DNA from 2 places in the Streptomyces sp. CA-249302 genome. Region 1 is predicted to be linked to the other one. Evidence: riboswitches for the same ligand, from Rfam matches in the RefSeq annotation. Region 1 holds a riboswitch; the other holds the start of a gene.

Region 1 (7,482 bases):
GATCGCGGGGACGATCGGTTCGACGACCGCGGAGACCTGCTGCGCGTACAACATGCTGAAGCTGAGCCGGACGCTGTTCCTGCACGAGCAGGATCCGAAGTACGCCGACTACTACGAACGGGCCCTCTACAACCAGGTGTTGGGCTCCAAGCAGGACAAGGCGGACGCGGAGAAGCCGCTCGTCACCTACTTCATCGGACTGACGCCGGGGCATGTGCGCGACTACACGCCCAAGCAGGGCACCACCTGCTGCGAGGGCACGGGGATGGAGAGCGCCACGAAGTACCAGGACTCGGTGTACTTCAGGGCGGCCGACGGCGGCGCGCTGTACGTCAACCTCTACAGCCCGTCCCGGCTGGCCTGGGCCGAGAAGGGCGTCACGGTCACGCAGACCACCGAGTATCCGCGGGAGCAGCGCAGCACGCTGACGATCGGTGGCGGCAGCGCGACCTTCGAGCTACGGCTACGGGTGCCGGCGTGGGCGACCGCGGGCTTCCGGGTGACGGTCAACGGGCGGGCGGTGAAGGGTGGTTCGACGGGCGGCGGCTACTTCTCCGTCTCCCGGAAGTGGCGGGCCGGCGACACCGTGCGGATCACCATGCCCTTCCTACTGTGGGTCGAGAAGGCCCTGGACGACCCGTCCCTCCAGACCCTCTTCCACGGCCCGGTCAACCTGGTCGCCCGTAACGCGTCCACGGAGTACCTGACGTTCGGTCTCTACGGCAACGCAGCCCTGTCCGGCGACCTGCTGCCGTCCCTCACCGCGGTCCCCGGCAAACCCCTCCACTACACGCTCAACGGCACCGAGTTGGCCCCCTTCTCAGAGGGTACGGAGGACCCGACCCACGCGTACTTCCGGCGCTCGGAGCCCCGGATCGTCTTCGGCAACACCGATTCGGGCGTGGCCAACCCGGCGAAGGCCGACGGGACGACGCTGCTGGACGAGGTGTGGGCGGCGGCGCCCTTCCGCACGAAGGGCGCGCTCGTCGAGCGGGTTCGGTCGACTGTCGGGTCATGGGTGACGGCGGGGCTGCTCGGCGCGGCCGACGGAGAGACGGTGGTGGCCACGGCCCGGCAGGCGACCTACGTGTCCTGAGGGGACCCTCACCGGTAGTCGGGGTTGGGGGCGTCGGAGCGGCAGCCGGCGTCCCACTCCGAGCGCTGGTTGCCGTGGGCGGGGATGCCCTTGGCGCGCTTGAGCATGGCCGCCAGGTGCATCAGGTTCCAGGTCATGAAGGTGGTGTTGCGGTTGGTGAAGTCGTTCTCCGGGCCGCCCGAACCGGGGTCGAGGTAGGAGGGGCCAGGGCCGGCCGGGCCGATCCAGCCGGCGTCTGCCTGCGGCGGGATGGTGTAGCCGAGGTGCTGGAGGCTGTAGAGGAGGTTCATGGCGCAGTGCTTCACGCCGTCCTCGTTGCCGGTGATCAGACAGCCGCCGACCCGCCCGTAATAGGCGTACTGGCCCTGGGAGTTGAGCAGACCGGAGCCGCTGTAGAGCCGCTCGACGACCTTCTTGGTGACCGAGCTGTTGTCGCCCAGCCAGATCGGCCCGGCCAGCACCAGGATGTCCGCGGCCATCACCTGCTCGTACAGCGCGGGCCACTCGTCCGTCGCGAAGCCGTGCTCGGTCATGTCCGGGTAGACGCCGGGGGCGATGTCGTGGTCGACGGCCCGGACCTCGGACGTGGTGACCCCGCGGGACATCATGATCTCCGCGCTCTTGTCGATCAGACCCTGGGTGTGGCTGACCTGGGGCGACGGCTTGAGCGTGCAGTTGATGAACAGGGCGGTGAGGTCGTCGAAGCGGTAGGCGTCGTCGGTGGTGGGCGTCGTGGTCATGAGCGGCACTCCTCCGTGCGGGACCGCCGGGCGGCTCCCCGGCCCGGTCCGAGCCGAGGCTCGCCAGCAGCGTCTCTCCCGGGCGGCGTTTTGTCCCGCCTCGACCCACCGACGTAAGGAAGCCGTCACCGGTCCGGCCGCGCGCCTGCGGGTGGATCGCGGGATCCTGGAGGCGGTATCGGCTCGGACAAGGCGGCCTCACGATGACGATCGACGTGACCGCGGAGCGTGTGCTCCCGCTGCCGCCCGAGCGAGTGGCGGCGTACGCGATGGGCCGGCGCATCGACTACGTGCCGCGGGTGGACGCGTACGACCTCCCGCACCCGGAAGGCACGCTCGCCCGCATCCGGGTCGAGGGCGGCTCCTCCGTCCGCAAGGATCTGCGCGATCTGGAACGCAGGCTCACGGAACGTACGGATTGAGATCCCATGGCATACGACGAAGGGCTCGCGGAGCGGATCCGGGAGCGGCTGGGTGCTGATCCGGGCGTTGCCGAGAAGCGGATGTTCGGTGGGATCGCCTTTCTGCTGCACGGCAACATGGCCGTGGGCGTGACCGGTGACGATCTGATGGTGCGGGTCGGTCCGGATGCGACGGACGCGGCGCTCGCCCGGCCCGGGGCGCGGTTGTTCGACATGACGGGGCGGCCGATGCGGGGCTGGGTCGTCGTCGACGGCTCCGCCGTGGCGGAGGACGAGGCGCTCGGTGGGTGGATCGACGAGGGGTACGCCTTCGCGGCCGGGCTGCCGCCCAAGTGACGTGGCCGCATCCGGTCAGGAGCGGCGGCGCGGCTTCCCTCGCTTGGCGCCCTTGGGTGCGTTCGCGCCGCCCCTGGCACCGCCGCGCCCCGTCGCCTTCGCCGGGGGCTGCCTGCGCCGGGCCGCGCCCTTGTCCGTGCCCTTCTCCTTCGGCTCGGCCTGCTGCGGCTTACGGCCCCGGGAGCTGTTGACCGAGCGGCCGCGGACGATGCCGATGAAGTCCTCGACCATGTCCGTGGTCGCCTCTTCGGGCCAGGACAGGGCGACGCCGGACTGGGGGGCGTCCACGACCGGGCGGTAGGTGAGGTCCCTACGGTGGTGGAGGCGGGCCAGGGACTGGGGGACGACGACGAGGCCCACGCCGGCCGCCACGAGCTCGATCGCGTCCTCCGTGGTCGCCGGCCGCTCGAAGGCCGGCTCGCCGGGCGGGGCGTCCCAGTCGAAGACGTCGTCGAGGGGGTGGAAGAGCACCTCGTCGGCCAGGTCGGCGACGGTCACCTCCGCCGCCGCGGTGATCACATGGTCCTTGGGGACCACGACCACCGAAGTCTCGGTGTAGAGGGGGATCGCGCTGAAGAACGTGCGGTCGACGGGGAGCCGCACCAGACCCGCGTCGGCGTCACCGCCGCGCAGCACATCGGCCGCCTCCGCCGCCGCCACGGCGAGGAGGGTCAGCGGGATGTCCGGCAGGCGCTCGTTCCAGATCCGCACCCACTTGGCGGGAGTCGTCCCCGGAACGTACGCAAGCCGGAACGTCGGGGATGCTTCCGAGCCTGTCATCCCGCCAGGTTACCGTCCGTGGTCGGCGGCCCCCCACGCGCTCGATATCCTGGACCCCATGAAGTCGCACCAGACCGCCCAGACGATGAAGCCCGCGACCGCGGCCAAGAAGCTGGGTGTGTACCTCGAGGCCACCCCCGCCGAGTTCCGTGAGGGTGCCGTCTCGCGCGCCCGTCTCGACGAGCTGCAGGCGAACCCGCCCGAGTGGCTGCGCGAGCTGCGGGCCAAGGGTCCGCACCCGCGTCCGGTCGTCGCGGCGAAGCTGGGCGTCTCCATCGCCGGTCTCGCACGTGGCGGCGTCACCGAGCCGCTCAGCACCGAGCAGATCGAGGCCCTGAAGCAGGAGCAGCCCGAGTGGCTGCAGAAGGAGCGCGCCACCCAGGCCGAGGTCCGCAAGGAGGGCGCGCGGATCAAGAAGCGCAACGCCGAGCGCGCGGCCAAGGGCGACGGTTCCTGAGGCGTCCTCTCTTGTGCTTCTCTTGGCTTCTCTTGGCTTCTCTTGGCTTTACGTGACGCGGCCGATCGTCGTTCGTGACCACCGTCGGTCGCCGTATGGCCCCGTTGTGTGCACGGCACACGGTTCTGACACCACGTCACGACGAATGTCACAAAAGCGTATCGGACATTTCACACCTCAACCTTCACACGGGGCGCACAAGTTGGCTAAGTTGACGCCCAGGCCGTTCGACTTCCTCCGACGAACCCCGTCGGGGCGCGCGGCCTCCGCCGAGTCCGGTGCGCCTCGTGGCAGCCGGAGCCGGGGACCCAACCGAACGATGGGGTGAATCGGCCCAACTGCCCTTCGGGGCAAGGGCCGTAGGGCATGCCTTCCGGATCGACCGCCCGAACCCGACAGCTAACTCGGTAGGCGGAGTACGGAAGGAGTACGGCTCCCATGGCGCCGGATCGAAGTCCGCGCGCGGGAGGCTTCGGCCTGCCCGGCATGCGCAATTCCGCCCTCGCGACCGCGGCACTCACCTCAGTGGCCGTGCTCTCGCAGACCGCCGACGCCGCACCGGTGACGGCCGACGACGAGCGGCCGAGCCGCGAGGACGTCAGCCAGCGGGTGAGCAGCCTCTACGACCGGGCCGAGAGCGACACCGGGCAGTTCAACCTCACGCGCACGCAGTCCGGATCGCGGGGGCGTGGCGCCCCGGCGGGCGGAGGCGGGACCGGGGGACGGTCCTCGGATCCCGACCTGGACAACATCACCCGGCAGTGGTTCGGCGCGGCGCGTGCCTCGCTGGGGCCGACGATTCCTGCGGTGCTGCCGGCCGACCGCAGGCCGGACGCGGGTCCCCGGCCCGCGCGCCCGGCCCAGCGGCCGGCGGAGCGGCCCGGCCGTGAACTGGAGGCGGCGGGGCGTGCGTCCGCGCTGGAGCTGCCTGCCGGGGGTACGCGACGCCCCGTGGCCGAACTGACCGCAGGTCCGGTGGCCGAGCTGACGGCAGGTCCCACGCCTGCGGTAACCGCAGGTCCGGTGGCCGAGTTGACCGCGGGTCCCATGCCTGGGGCAACCGCGAGCCCCACCGCCGCGCTCCCCGCCGTACCGCAGCAGCGCCGTGCGGCTTCCCCGTCCCTGTCCGCGCCGGCCGCAGAGCCGAGGCAGTCGTCGCTACGGCAGTCCAAGCAGCGCAGCCAGCGCAAGGTGGCGGCGGCCAGCGACCTGCTGTACCGCTTCACGGCGCGTCAGACCGCGGCCCCGATGGCAGCCATCGCCCCCCAGCCGACCCAGACCGGCCGACAGCCGGCGGCCCTGGAGGCCCAGCCGACCCAGGTCGACTGGATGCCCGCCGTCGCCGAGGCCCAGCCTGCGCAGGCGGCGTGGCAGACGTCGGCCGCCGGCGCTCAGTCGGCGCAGACCGGCTGGCAGAACCCGGCCGGCGGAGCTCAGTCCGCGCAGGCCTCCTGGCAGACGTCGGCCGCCGAAGCCCAGCCCGCACAGATCGGCTGGCAGTCTGCCGCCGCTCTGGAGGCCCAGTCGGGGCAGGCTTCCTGGCAGAACCCGGCCGCGGAGGCCATGCCGGCCCAGACCGGCTGGCAGCCCGCCGCCGCCCTCGAGGCTCAGCCCGCCCAGGCCCCTTGGGAGACTCCGGCCGCGGGGACTCGGCAGGCGCAGACCGGCTGGCAGACCACGGGCGCGCAGCCCCAGCCGACGCAGGCGCAGTCGGCGCAGGCCGGTTGGCAGACCGCCGCCGCGGAAGCCCAGTCGGCACAGAGCCGTTGGCAGCCCGCTGCCGAGGCCCAGTCGTCCCAGACCGGCTGGCCGGCCTCCGCCCTCCAAGCCCAACCGGTCCAGCTCGGTTGGCAGGGCTCTGCCGAGGAAGCCCGCCGGGCCGCGGAAGAGGCCTGGCGGATGCAGCAGCCCAGCGTGCTCGACACCGGCGTACCCATACCGGTGGTCGAGGACTGGCGGATGCGGGAGCCGAGCGTGCTCGACACGGGGGTTCCCGTGGTCGAGACGCCCGTCGGCACCAAGGCCGACCGGGCCATCGCGTTCGCGCGGGCGCAGATCGGGCGGCCGTGTCTGTGGGGTGCGGTCGGGCCCGAGTCGTACGACAACGCCGGACTCACCCAGGCCGCCTGGAAGGCCGCCGGGGTCAGCCTGCCGCGCTCCACGGCCGAGCAGGCGAGCACCGGCACGGTGATCCCCCTTGCGGAGAGCCGCCCCGGGGACCTGATCTTCTTCCACGACAACTTCAGCCACGTCGGCCTCTACACCGGCAACGGCCTGATGATCCACGCACCGGGCCCGGGCTCGGTCATCCGCGAGGAGTCGATCCACAACGCCGGAGAGGCAGCCATCCGCATCAGCGTCCGCCCCGTGTGAGCATCGTTTCCGCTGAGCATCGTTTTCCGCTGAGCCTCGACTTCACGTGAGCTTCGAGTTCATGTGAGCCTCGGCTCCACAACCCGACCGGCGTGAGCCCCAGCCACGCCGGTCTCTCATTTCCCCCAGTCGGTACGGAAGCGGCCGCTGCGCGCCCCGTGCGGTGGGCACGGGAGACACCGCCTGCGCCGTGCAGGACCCTTTCCGGGGCGTGAACGCCAGGCACGGAAGGTCCGGCCCGTTTCGAAGGCCCGCACAGCCAGATCGACAAGATCACCGCCTTTCTCCTCGACAACCGCCAGGACCAGGCCTGGTGGCACGACAAATGGCATCTGTCGCCCTACTACGCCACAGCGCAGACCGCCGCCGCGCTGCCGCCCGAGCGCCTCGCGGGAACCTGGTCCTGGCTCCTGCAAACCCAGCACGCCAACGGATCCTGGGGCTTCCTCTACGGGCAACCCGAGGAGACCGCCTACGCCGTCATCGCCCTCGACGCGCCCGCGGCTACCTGAACGAGCACCTGTCCGACACCGACAACGCCGGACTCTGGATCGACAAAGGGCTCTACACACCGGTCACCGTCGTCCGCGCCGCCATCCTCACCGCCCATCTTCTGGTTCGATCAGCCGAACAATGCGCAGAGGTTCGGCGAAAGCAACCACCCATGTCTTGACATGCGTACGCAACGATTCGTAACTTGGGCCGTCATTTAGATTCGTGAAGACAGTTCACGAATATGAACGGAGGTGCCCATGGGCGATCGCCGACGTCGTCGCCGCCCGGCCGCCGTCCTCGCCGCCGCGGGGCTCGCATTCGGAACGGCCGCCTGTGGCTCGGGGGCCGGCAGCGCCGGCGACGATCCCAACACGCTGGAGGTGTGGACCCGGAGCAATCCGGACTCCGCCGCCACCTACGACCGGGTCTTCGCCGCCTTCACCAAGAAGACCGGGATCAAGGTCGACTACCAGCCGGTCATCAACTTCGACCAGCAGTTGCAGGCCCGGGCCTCCACCAAGGACCTGCCCGACGTCATGATCAACGACACGGCTCTGATGGGCAGTTACCAGAGCCAGGGCCTGCTCAAGCCGATCGACCCCGCCTCGATCACGGGCCACGACCAGATCACCGCGAAGTCCTGGGCATCGACGGTGGGCCTGGACGGCAAGCACTACGGCATCCCGTACTCCCGCCAGGCCCAGACCCTGATGATCCGGAAGGACTGGCTGAAGAAGCTCGGCCTCCAGGCGCCCAGGACCTGGCAGCAGATGCTCGACGTGG
Region 2 (7,482 bases), 7.0 Mb from region 1:
CGCGCGCGGGCGGGGGCGCGAGGCGCACGGAGGCGCCGAGAACGCTCAGGCCACGCGGGGCGACGACGACCGGCTCCAGGGTCACCGCGACGACCTCGGGGTGGTCGTCGACCAGGCGCGACACCCGCAACAGCAGTTCCTCCAGGGCAGGCGTGTCGACCGGGGTCGAGCCGCGCCAGCCGAACAGGAGCGGTGCCGTCCGGATCGACCGGATCAGCGAGGTCGCGTCCCGGTCGGTGACCGGGACCAGCCGGTGCGCCATGTCGCCGAGCAGCTGCGAGGCCGCCCCGGCCAGTCCGAAGGACACGACGGCCCCGGCCGCCGGGTCGATGACGGCCCGTATCACCGTGTCCACCCCGCGCGGCGCCATGCCCTGCACGACCGGCCGCAGCTCCTCGGGCTTCCCGAACAGCTCGGTCAACTCGGCGTACGCCCGCCGCAGTTGCTCCTCGTCCGCGAGATCCAGGCGTACGCCGCCCAGGTCGGCGCGGTGGCGCAGGTGCGGGGCGGTGGCCTTGAGGGCGACGGGGTAGCCGAGCGTCCCGGCGGCCCGTGCGGCGTCGTCCGCGGTGAAGGACGGGACGGCCCTGCGTACGGCGATTCCGTACCGCCCGAGCAGCTCGCAGGTCTCCTCGGTGCCGAGGGTGAGGCCCTGTCCGCGCGTGAGCATGCCGTCGATCTGGGCGGCGGCGCCCTTCTCGTCGATGTCCTCGTACTCGGGCACCTTGCCGGGCTCGGCGGCCTCGCGCCGCCACTGGGCGTACTTCACGGCTTCGCCGAGGGCCCGGACGGCGCGCTCGGCGGCGGGGTAGGCGGGGATGAGGCGGGGTTCGGTGTCAGGGGGCCGCGGCGCCCCGGGCGGGGTCGGTGCGGAGGACGGCGGGGGCAACTGCTGCGAAGGGCGGAGCCGGCGGGCACCGGAGGCCTTGGCCTCGGCCTGCGGTGCGGTGCCGGCCGCGGCCGACAGGGCTTCGGCGAGCCCGCCGAGCTCCACATGTACGACGAGCACGGGCTTGCCGGGGACCTGTTCCGCGGCGGACCGCAGCGCCTCGGCCAGCTCGGCGTCCGCGACCGAGGCCTCGCCGATCGCCGGGATCGCGGTGACGACCACGGCGTCGCACGAGTCGTCCCCGAGGGCCCGCAGCAGCGCCGCGTGGAAGTCGCCCGCCGTGGCCCCCGTGGTCAGGTCCAGCGGCTGCTGCGGCCTGAGCCCCTCGGAGAGGCAGGCGTCGTACGTCAGCAGCCCCAGCGACTCGGAGTTGCCGAGGATCGCCACGCGCGGGCCCTTCGGCAGCGGTTGCCGGGCCAGCAGCAGGCCCGCGTCGACGAGTTCGGTGATGGTGTCGACACGGATGACCCCGGCCTGCCTCAGCAGCGCGGACACCGTCGCGTGCGGCAGGCGCGTGGCCCGTACGGCGTGCCCTTGCGGTGCGCTGCCGGCGCCCTGGACGACTACCAGCGGCTTGGCGGCCGCGGTGCGCCGGGCGAGGCGGGTGAACTTGCGCGGGTTGCCGATGGACTCCAGGTACATCAGTACGACGTCGGTGTCCGGGTCGTCGTACCAGTACTGGATGACGTCGTTGCCGGACACGTCCGCGCGGTTGCCGGACGACACGAAGGTCGAGACGCCGGTGACCCCTGTGACGCCGCCGCCGCGCCGGTGCAGCCGGGACAGCAGGGCGATGCCGATGGCGCCGGACTGGGCGAACAGGCCGATGCGGCCGGGGCGGGGCATCTCGGGGGCGAGGGAGGCGTTGAGCCGTACCTCGGCCGAGGTGTTGATGACCCCGAAGGCGTTCGGCCCGATGATCCGCATGCCGTACGTGCGCGCGTGCCGCACGAGTTCGCGCTGGCGCTCGCGCCCCTCGGGCCCGCTCTCGGCGTACCCGGCGGAGACCACGACCAGCCCCTGCACTCCGTGTTCGCCGCACTCGGTGACGACCTCGGGCACCTGCTCGGCGGGCACGGCGACGACCGCGAGGTCCACGTGCCCGTCGATGTCCCGGACCGAGCGGTGGGCGGGGATGCCGTCGAGTTCCTTGAGGTCGTCGGGGAAGGCCTTGTTCACGGCGTACAGCGAACCCGTGAACCCGGCGTCCCTGATGTTGTCGAGAACGCTGCGGCCCACGCCCCCGGCGGTGCGCCCGGTGCCGACCACGGCGACCGAGCCGGGCACCAGGAGCCGCCGTACGGACCGCGCCTCCGCGCGCTGCTCACGCGCGCGTTGGACGGCGAGCGAGCGGTCGGTGGGTTCGAGGTCGAACTCCAGGCGTACGACGCCGTCCTCGAAGTGGCGCTGCTGGGTGTAGCCCGCGTCCGTGAACACCTTGATCATCTTGGTGTTGGCGGGCAGCACCTCGGCGGCGAAGCGGCGGATGTCGCGCTCGCGGGCGACGGCCGCGATGTGCTCCAGGAGGGCGGAGGCGACACCACGGCCCTGGTGCGCGTCCTGGACAAGGAAGGCGACCTCGGCCTCGTCGGCGGGGGCCGACGCGGGCATGCCGTCGGCACCAATGCGGTCATAGCGTACGGTGGCGATGAACTCGCCGCCGACCGTGGCCGCGAGTCCCACCCGGTCCACAAAGTCGTGGTGCGTGAAGCGGTGGACGTCCTTTGCGGACAGACGCGGGTAGGGCGCGAAGAAGCGGTAGTACTTCGACTCGTCCGACACCTGCTCGTAGAAGCTGACCAGGCGCTCGGCGTCATCAACGGTGATGGGGCGGATGCGTGCGGTGCCGCCGTCGCGCAGCACCACGTCGGCTTCCCAGTGGGCGGGGTACTCGTGCCGGTCCGACGAGGTCTGCATGGGCCCCAGAGTACGGCTCGCGTCCGACAACGGCGCGAGGCAGTCTGTGGAGAACCGACAGCAGAGCGGGCAGGACGGAAGTCGGGCCGAGGCCGCGGCCCGACTACTCACACCGGACGGACGAAGGTCCGGTCCGGGCACGCTTCGCGTGTGGGAAACTGGTCTAGACAACCCTGAACACCGAAGGGCAGCATCACATGGCTGAGCGCCGCGTCAACGTCGGCTGGGCCGAGGGCCTCCACGCCCGCCCCGCTTCCATCTTCGTCCGGGCCACCACGGCCGCAGGTATCCCGGTGACGATCGCCAAGGCCGACGGCAACCCCGTCAACGCGGCCTCCATGCTGGCCGTCCTGGGCCTGGGCGCCCAGGGTGGCGAGGAGATCGTCCTCGCCTCCGACGCCGAGGGCGCGGACGTCGCCCTCGACCGTCTGGCCAAGCTGGTCTCCGAGGGCCTCGAGGAGCTTCCCGAGACCGTCTGATCAGGGCATCACAGAAGGGCTCGTCCGAATTACCGGGCGAGCCCTTCGCATTTCCTCCACCGGGATCGCCGAATTCCCGATCGGGGGCAGCATGAATAACCCCCGCGAATTTCTCACTTCTTTGTATACGGCGCCCGTGTTAATGCCGCAGGCTCGGCATGTTTACGGCATGTTGCGAGTTCCTCACACGGTCGGTGCGATCGCCGCCGGAGGTGAACCGCAGCCGGTGCACCGCGCTGGAGCGCTCGGTGTGCAGCGAGGTGACGGCACGCGCGCGTTCGCTGTCGCCACGGGCCACCGCGTCGACGATCGCGCCGTGCTCCGCCCAGGACTCCACGGGGTTGACGGGGGCGTCCACGGCGTACATCCAGGCGATCTTGTGGCGCAGCTGCGTCAGCATCGAGGTCAGCGCGGGGCTGCCGGAGGCCTGGGCGAGCGTCTCGTGGAACCAGCTGCCCAGGGAGCGCAGATCCTCGCTGCTGCCCCTCCTGGCCCGCTCCTGACCCAGTCTCACCAGGCCGCGCAGGACCTTGAGGTGGGCCTCTGTACGCCGCTGGGCGGCGCGGGAGGCGCCGAGCGGCTCCAGGAGCATGCGCATCTCCAGCAGGTCGGCGGCCTCCTGCTCGTTCGGTTCGGCCACGCACGCGCCCGCGTGCCGCCGGGTCACCACGAAGCCCTCGGCCTCCAGGGTGCGCAGGGCCTCACGGACGGGGACGCGCGAGACGCCGTAGCGACGGGCCAGGAGTTCCTCGGTGAGGCGGCTCCCGCGCTCGTAGACACCGGCGACGATGTCGTCTCTGATCGCCGTGCATACCGAGTGCGCCGGAATACGCATGACCGACCTCCGTCTTAATCCCCGTGAAACGTCGCCGATTGACGTGTGTTCGGTGACTCTATTGCAAACGGCGGGAATTTCCGACGGGGGGTCGGAATCCATGGATATTTTTTGGACACCAAGGTGACGGAAACGGCGAAACCCCGGCTCGGGGAGCCGGGGTTCCAGGAGATCCTGCGGTCCGTCGTCAGACGTTCACGCCGTGCGAGCGCAGGTAGGCGACGGGGTCGATGTCCGAGCCGTAGTCGGGGGTCGTACGGGCCTCGAAGTGCAGGTGCGGTCCGGTGACGTTGCCGGTCGCGCCGGAGAGGCCGATCTGCTGGCCCGGGGTGACGGTCTGGCCCACCGAGACGCCTATGGACGACAGGTGACCGTACTGGGTGTACGTCCCGTCGCTCATCTTGATCACGATGTTGTTCCCGTAGGACCCGCCCCACCCGGCCTCCACGACCGTGCCGGAGCCGACCGCGTGGACGGACGTACCGCTCGCCGCGTGGAAGTCGATGCCGGTGTGGCTGCCGGAGGACCAGAGGGAACCGCCGGTCTTGTAGCCCGTGGAGACGTACGAGTTGGAGATCGGCGCGACGAAGGTGTTGAGGCGCTTGCGCTCGGCCGCGCGGGCGGCGCGCTCCTTGGCCTCACGCTCCGCCTTGGCCTTGGCGGCGGCCTTCTTGCGCGCGGCCTCCAGGGCGGCCTTCTTGCGGGCGGCCTCCTCGGCGGCCTGCTTCTGCGCGTCGGCCTGGGCGTCGATCTTGTCGGCTATGGAGTCGCCGATGGCGATGACGGGGTTGAGGCCGGTCTGCTCGACCGAGTTGTCGGCGGCGAGCGCGGGAGACGCGAGGGTGCCGATGACACCGGTGGTGGCGAGGGCGGCGACGCCGGCCGCCTGGACGGTGGAACGCTTGACGCGGCTGGGACGGCGGTGCTTCCCGGTGGCGCACATGAACGCCATGTACTGGCTGGTCCTTTCCTTCCTTCTCGCCTACCGGGTTAGCTGACGGGTTCGGAGCAGGAAGGTCTCCTACGGACCCCCTCGCTGGCGCGCGGGCGTCCGATTCACCCCAGGGACTTCGATGGGTCCCCGGCTCCCCTGGCTCGCGCCGTACGGGGACTCGGCGATGACTGCCCGGTGCCACGGATGCGGCGCGGTGCCTGACGGACAGCCCGGACGACGCTAAGCGGGCCCGCTTTCAATCCCCAAACGGATCACGGTGTTTGTAGCGCATCCCACAGGGCAGACAGGCAACCTCCGCCCCAATTCGGACATACGAGGGCCCTGGTGACACTTCAGTCACCAGGGCCCTCACGCGCGCGTGCCCCTACTCGGCGGCCACCACGGTCACTTCACCGATGCCGAGGGCCTCCACGGGCGCCTTGATCTGCGCCGCGTCACCGACGAGGACGGTCACCAGGCGGTCCACCGGGAAGGCGCTCACTGCCGCCGCGGTGGCCTCCACGGTGCCGGTCGCGGCGAGCTGCCGGTACAGCGTCGCCTGGTAGTCGTCGGGCAGGTGCTGCTCGACCTGGTCGGCCAGCGTGCTCGCGACGGCCGCCGCGGTCTCGTACTTGAGCGGCGCCACCCCGACGAGGTTCTGCACGGCGACGTCCCGCTCGGCGTCGGTGAGGCCGCCCTCGGCGAGCGTGCGCAGCACCTTCCAGAGGTCGTCGAGCGCCGGGCCGGTGTTCGGGGTGTCGACGGAGCCGCTGATGGCGAGCATCGAGGCGCCGGTGCCGTCCGGGGCGGAGCGCAGGACCTGGCCGAAGGCCCGCACGCCGTAGGTGTAGCCCTTCTCCTCGCGCAGGACGCGGTCCAGGCGGGAGGTGAGGGTGCCGCCCAGGCAGTACGTGCCGAGCACCTGCGCGGGCCACACGCGGTCGTGCCGGTCGGCGCCGACGCGGCCGATGAGCAGCTGCGTCTGGACGGCGCCGGGGCGGTCGACGATGATCACGCGCCCGGTGTCGTCGGCGGTCACCGGGGGCACGGGGCGGGGGTCGGCCTTGGAGCCGGTCCAGGTGCCCAGGGTCTCGCCGAGCAGCGCGTCCAGGTCGATGCCGGTGAGGTCGCCGACGACCACCGCGGTGGCCGTGGCGGGCCGGACATGGCGGTCGTAGAAGGCACGTACGGCCGCCGCGTCGATCTTCTCGACGGTCTCCTCGGTGCCCTGGCGCGGGCGCGACATCCGCGAGGTCGCCGGGAACAGCTCCTTGGAGAGCTCCTTGGCGGCCCGGCGGGAGGGGTTGGCCAGCTCGTGCGGGATCTCGTCGAGGCGGTTGCGGACCAGCCGCTCGACCTCGCTGTCGGCGAACGCGGGCGCCCTGAGGGCGTCGGCGAGCAGACCGAGCGCCTTGGCCAGGCGGGAGGCCGGTACCTCGAGGCTGATGCGGACGCCCGGGTGGTCGGCGTGCGCGTCGAGGGTGGCGCCGCAGCGCTCCAGCTCGGCGGCGAACTCCTCGGCGGAGTGCTTGTCGGTGCCCTCGGAGAAGGCGCGCGCCATGATCGTGGCGACACCGTCGAAGCCGGCCGGTTCGGCCTCCAGGGGCGCGTCGAGGAGCACCTCGACGGCGACGACCTGCTGGCCGGGGCGGTGGCAGCGCAGCACGGTGAGGCCGTTGCCGAGCGCCCCGCGCGTGGGTGCCGGGAACGCCCACGGCTTGGCCTCGCCCGCCTGGGGCTGCGGGTGGAACTCCATCGTGGCGAGCTCGGTCACTTGGCCGCCTCCTCGTTCTTGTCGCCGGCTTCGACCGTGGCCTCGGCCTCGGGGTCATCGGGGAGATCCGCGTCCTCGGCGGCCTCCGGGGAGACGGGCTCGTAGACGAGCACCGCGCGGTTGTCGGGCCGCAGCCGGGCCTTGGCGACCTCCTGGACCTCCTGCGGAGTCACCTCCAGGACGCGCTTGACGGCGGTCAGGGCGAGCTGCGGGTCGCCGAACAGGACGGCGAACCGGCACAGTTCGTCGGCGCGGCCCGCGACCGTGCCGAGGCGGTCCAGCCACTCGCGCTCCAACTGGGCCTGGGCGCGCTCCATTTCCTCGGCCGTGGGGCCCTCCTCGGCGAACCGGGCGAGCTCCTCGTCGATGGCGGTCTCGATGACCGGCACCTCGACGTCACCGGAGGTCTTCACGTCCAGCCAGCCCAGGGAGGGCGCGCCGGCCAGCCGCAGCAGGCCGAATCCGGCCGCGACGGCCGTACGGTCGCGGCGTACCAGGCGGTTGTACAGGCGGGAGGACTCGCCGCCGCCGAGGACGGTGAGCGCCAGGTCGGCCGCGTCGCACGCGCGCGTGCCGTCCTCGGGCAGCCGGTAGGCGGCCATCAACGCGCGCGCGGGGACCTCCTCCTCGACGACCTCGCGCAGCTGCTCGCCG

Evidence for each region. Region 1 has a riboswitch for cyclic di-AMP ahead of ACQEWB_RS05140 (NlpC/P60 family protein). Riboswitches for the same ligand answer to the same signal wherever they lie in the genome.
Region 2: another riboswitch for cyclic di-AMP. It lies ahead of ACQEWB_RS36705 (M23 family metallopeptidase); the one in region 1 lies ahead of ACQEWB_RS05140 (NlpC/P60 family protein).

Annotation. Positions count from the first base shown of each region.
Region 1 is NZ_JBNJMG010000001.1:1,138,233-1,145,714, forward strand. It holds gene ACQEWB_RS05110 (beta-L-arabinofuranosidase domain-containing protein) at 1-1,096, shown strand, start outside; gene ACQEWB_RS05115 (flavodoxin family protein) at 1,105-1,836, opposite strand; gene ACQEWB_RS05120 (hypothetical protein) at 2,040-2,258, shown strand; gene ACQEWB_RS05125 (TfoX/Sxy family protein) at 2,265-2,594, shown strand; gene ACQEWB_RS05130 (LysR substrate-binding domain-containing protein) at 2,610-3,374, opposite strand; gene ACQEWB_RS05135 (DUF5997 family protein) at 3,433-3,831, shown strand; cyclic di-AMP (ydaO/yuaA leader) riboswitch at 4,089-4,261, shown strand; gene ACQEWB_RS05140 (NlpC/P60 family protein) at 4,270-6,204, shown strand; gene ACQEWB_RS05145 (sugar ABC transporter substrate-binding protein) at 6,957-7,482, shown strand, end outside.
Region 2 is NZ_JBNJMG010000001.1:8,097,058-8,104,539, reverse strand. It holds gene ACQEWB_RS36720 (GNAT family N-acetyltransferase) at 1-2,806, opposite strand, end outside; gene ACQEWB_RS36715 (HPr family phosphocarrier protein) at 3,004-3,285, shown strand; gene ACQEWB_RS36710 (GntR family transcriptional regulator) at 3,425-4,120, opposite strand; gene ACQEWB_RS36705 (M23 family metallopeptidase) at 4,308-5,072, opposite strand; cyclic di-AMP (ydaO/yuaA leader) riboswitch at 5,086-5,248, opposite strand; gene ACQEWB_RS36700 (M16 family metallopeptidase) at 5,440-6,828, opposite strand; gene ACQEWB_RS36695 (M16 family metallopeptidase) at 6,825-7,482, opposite strand, start outside.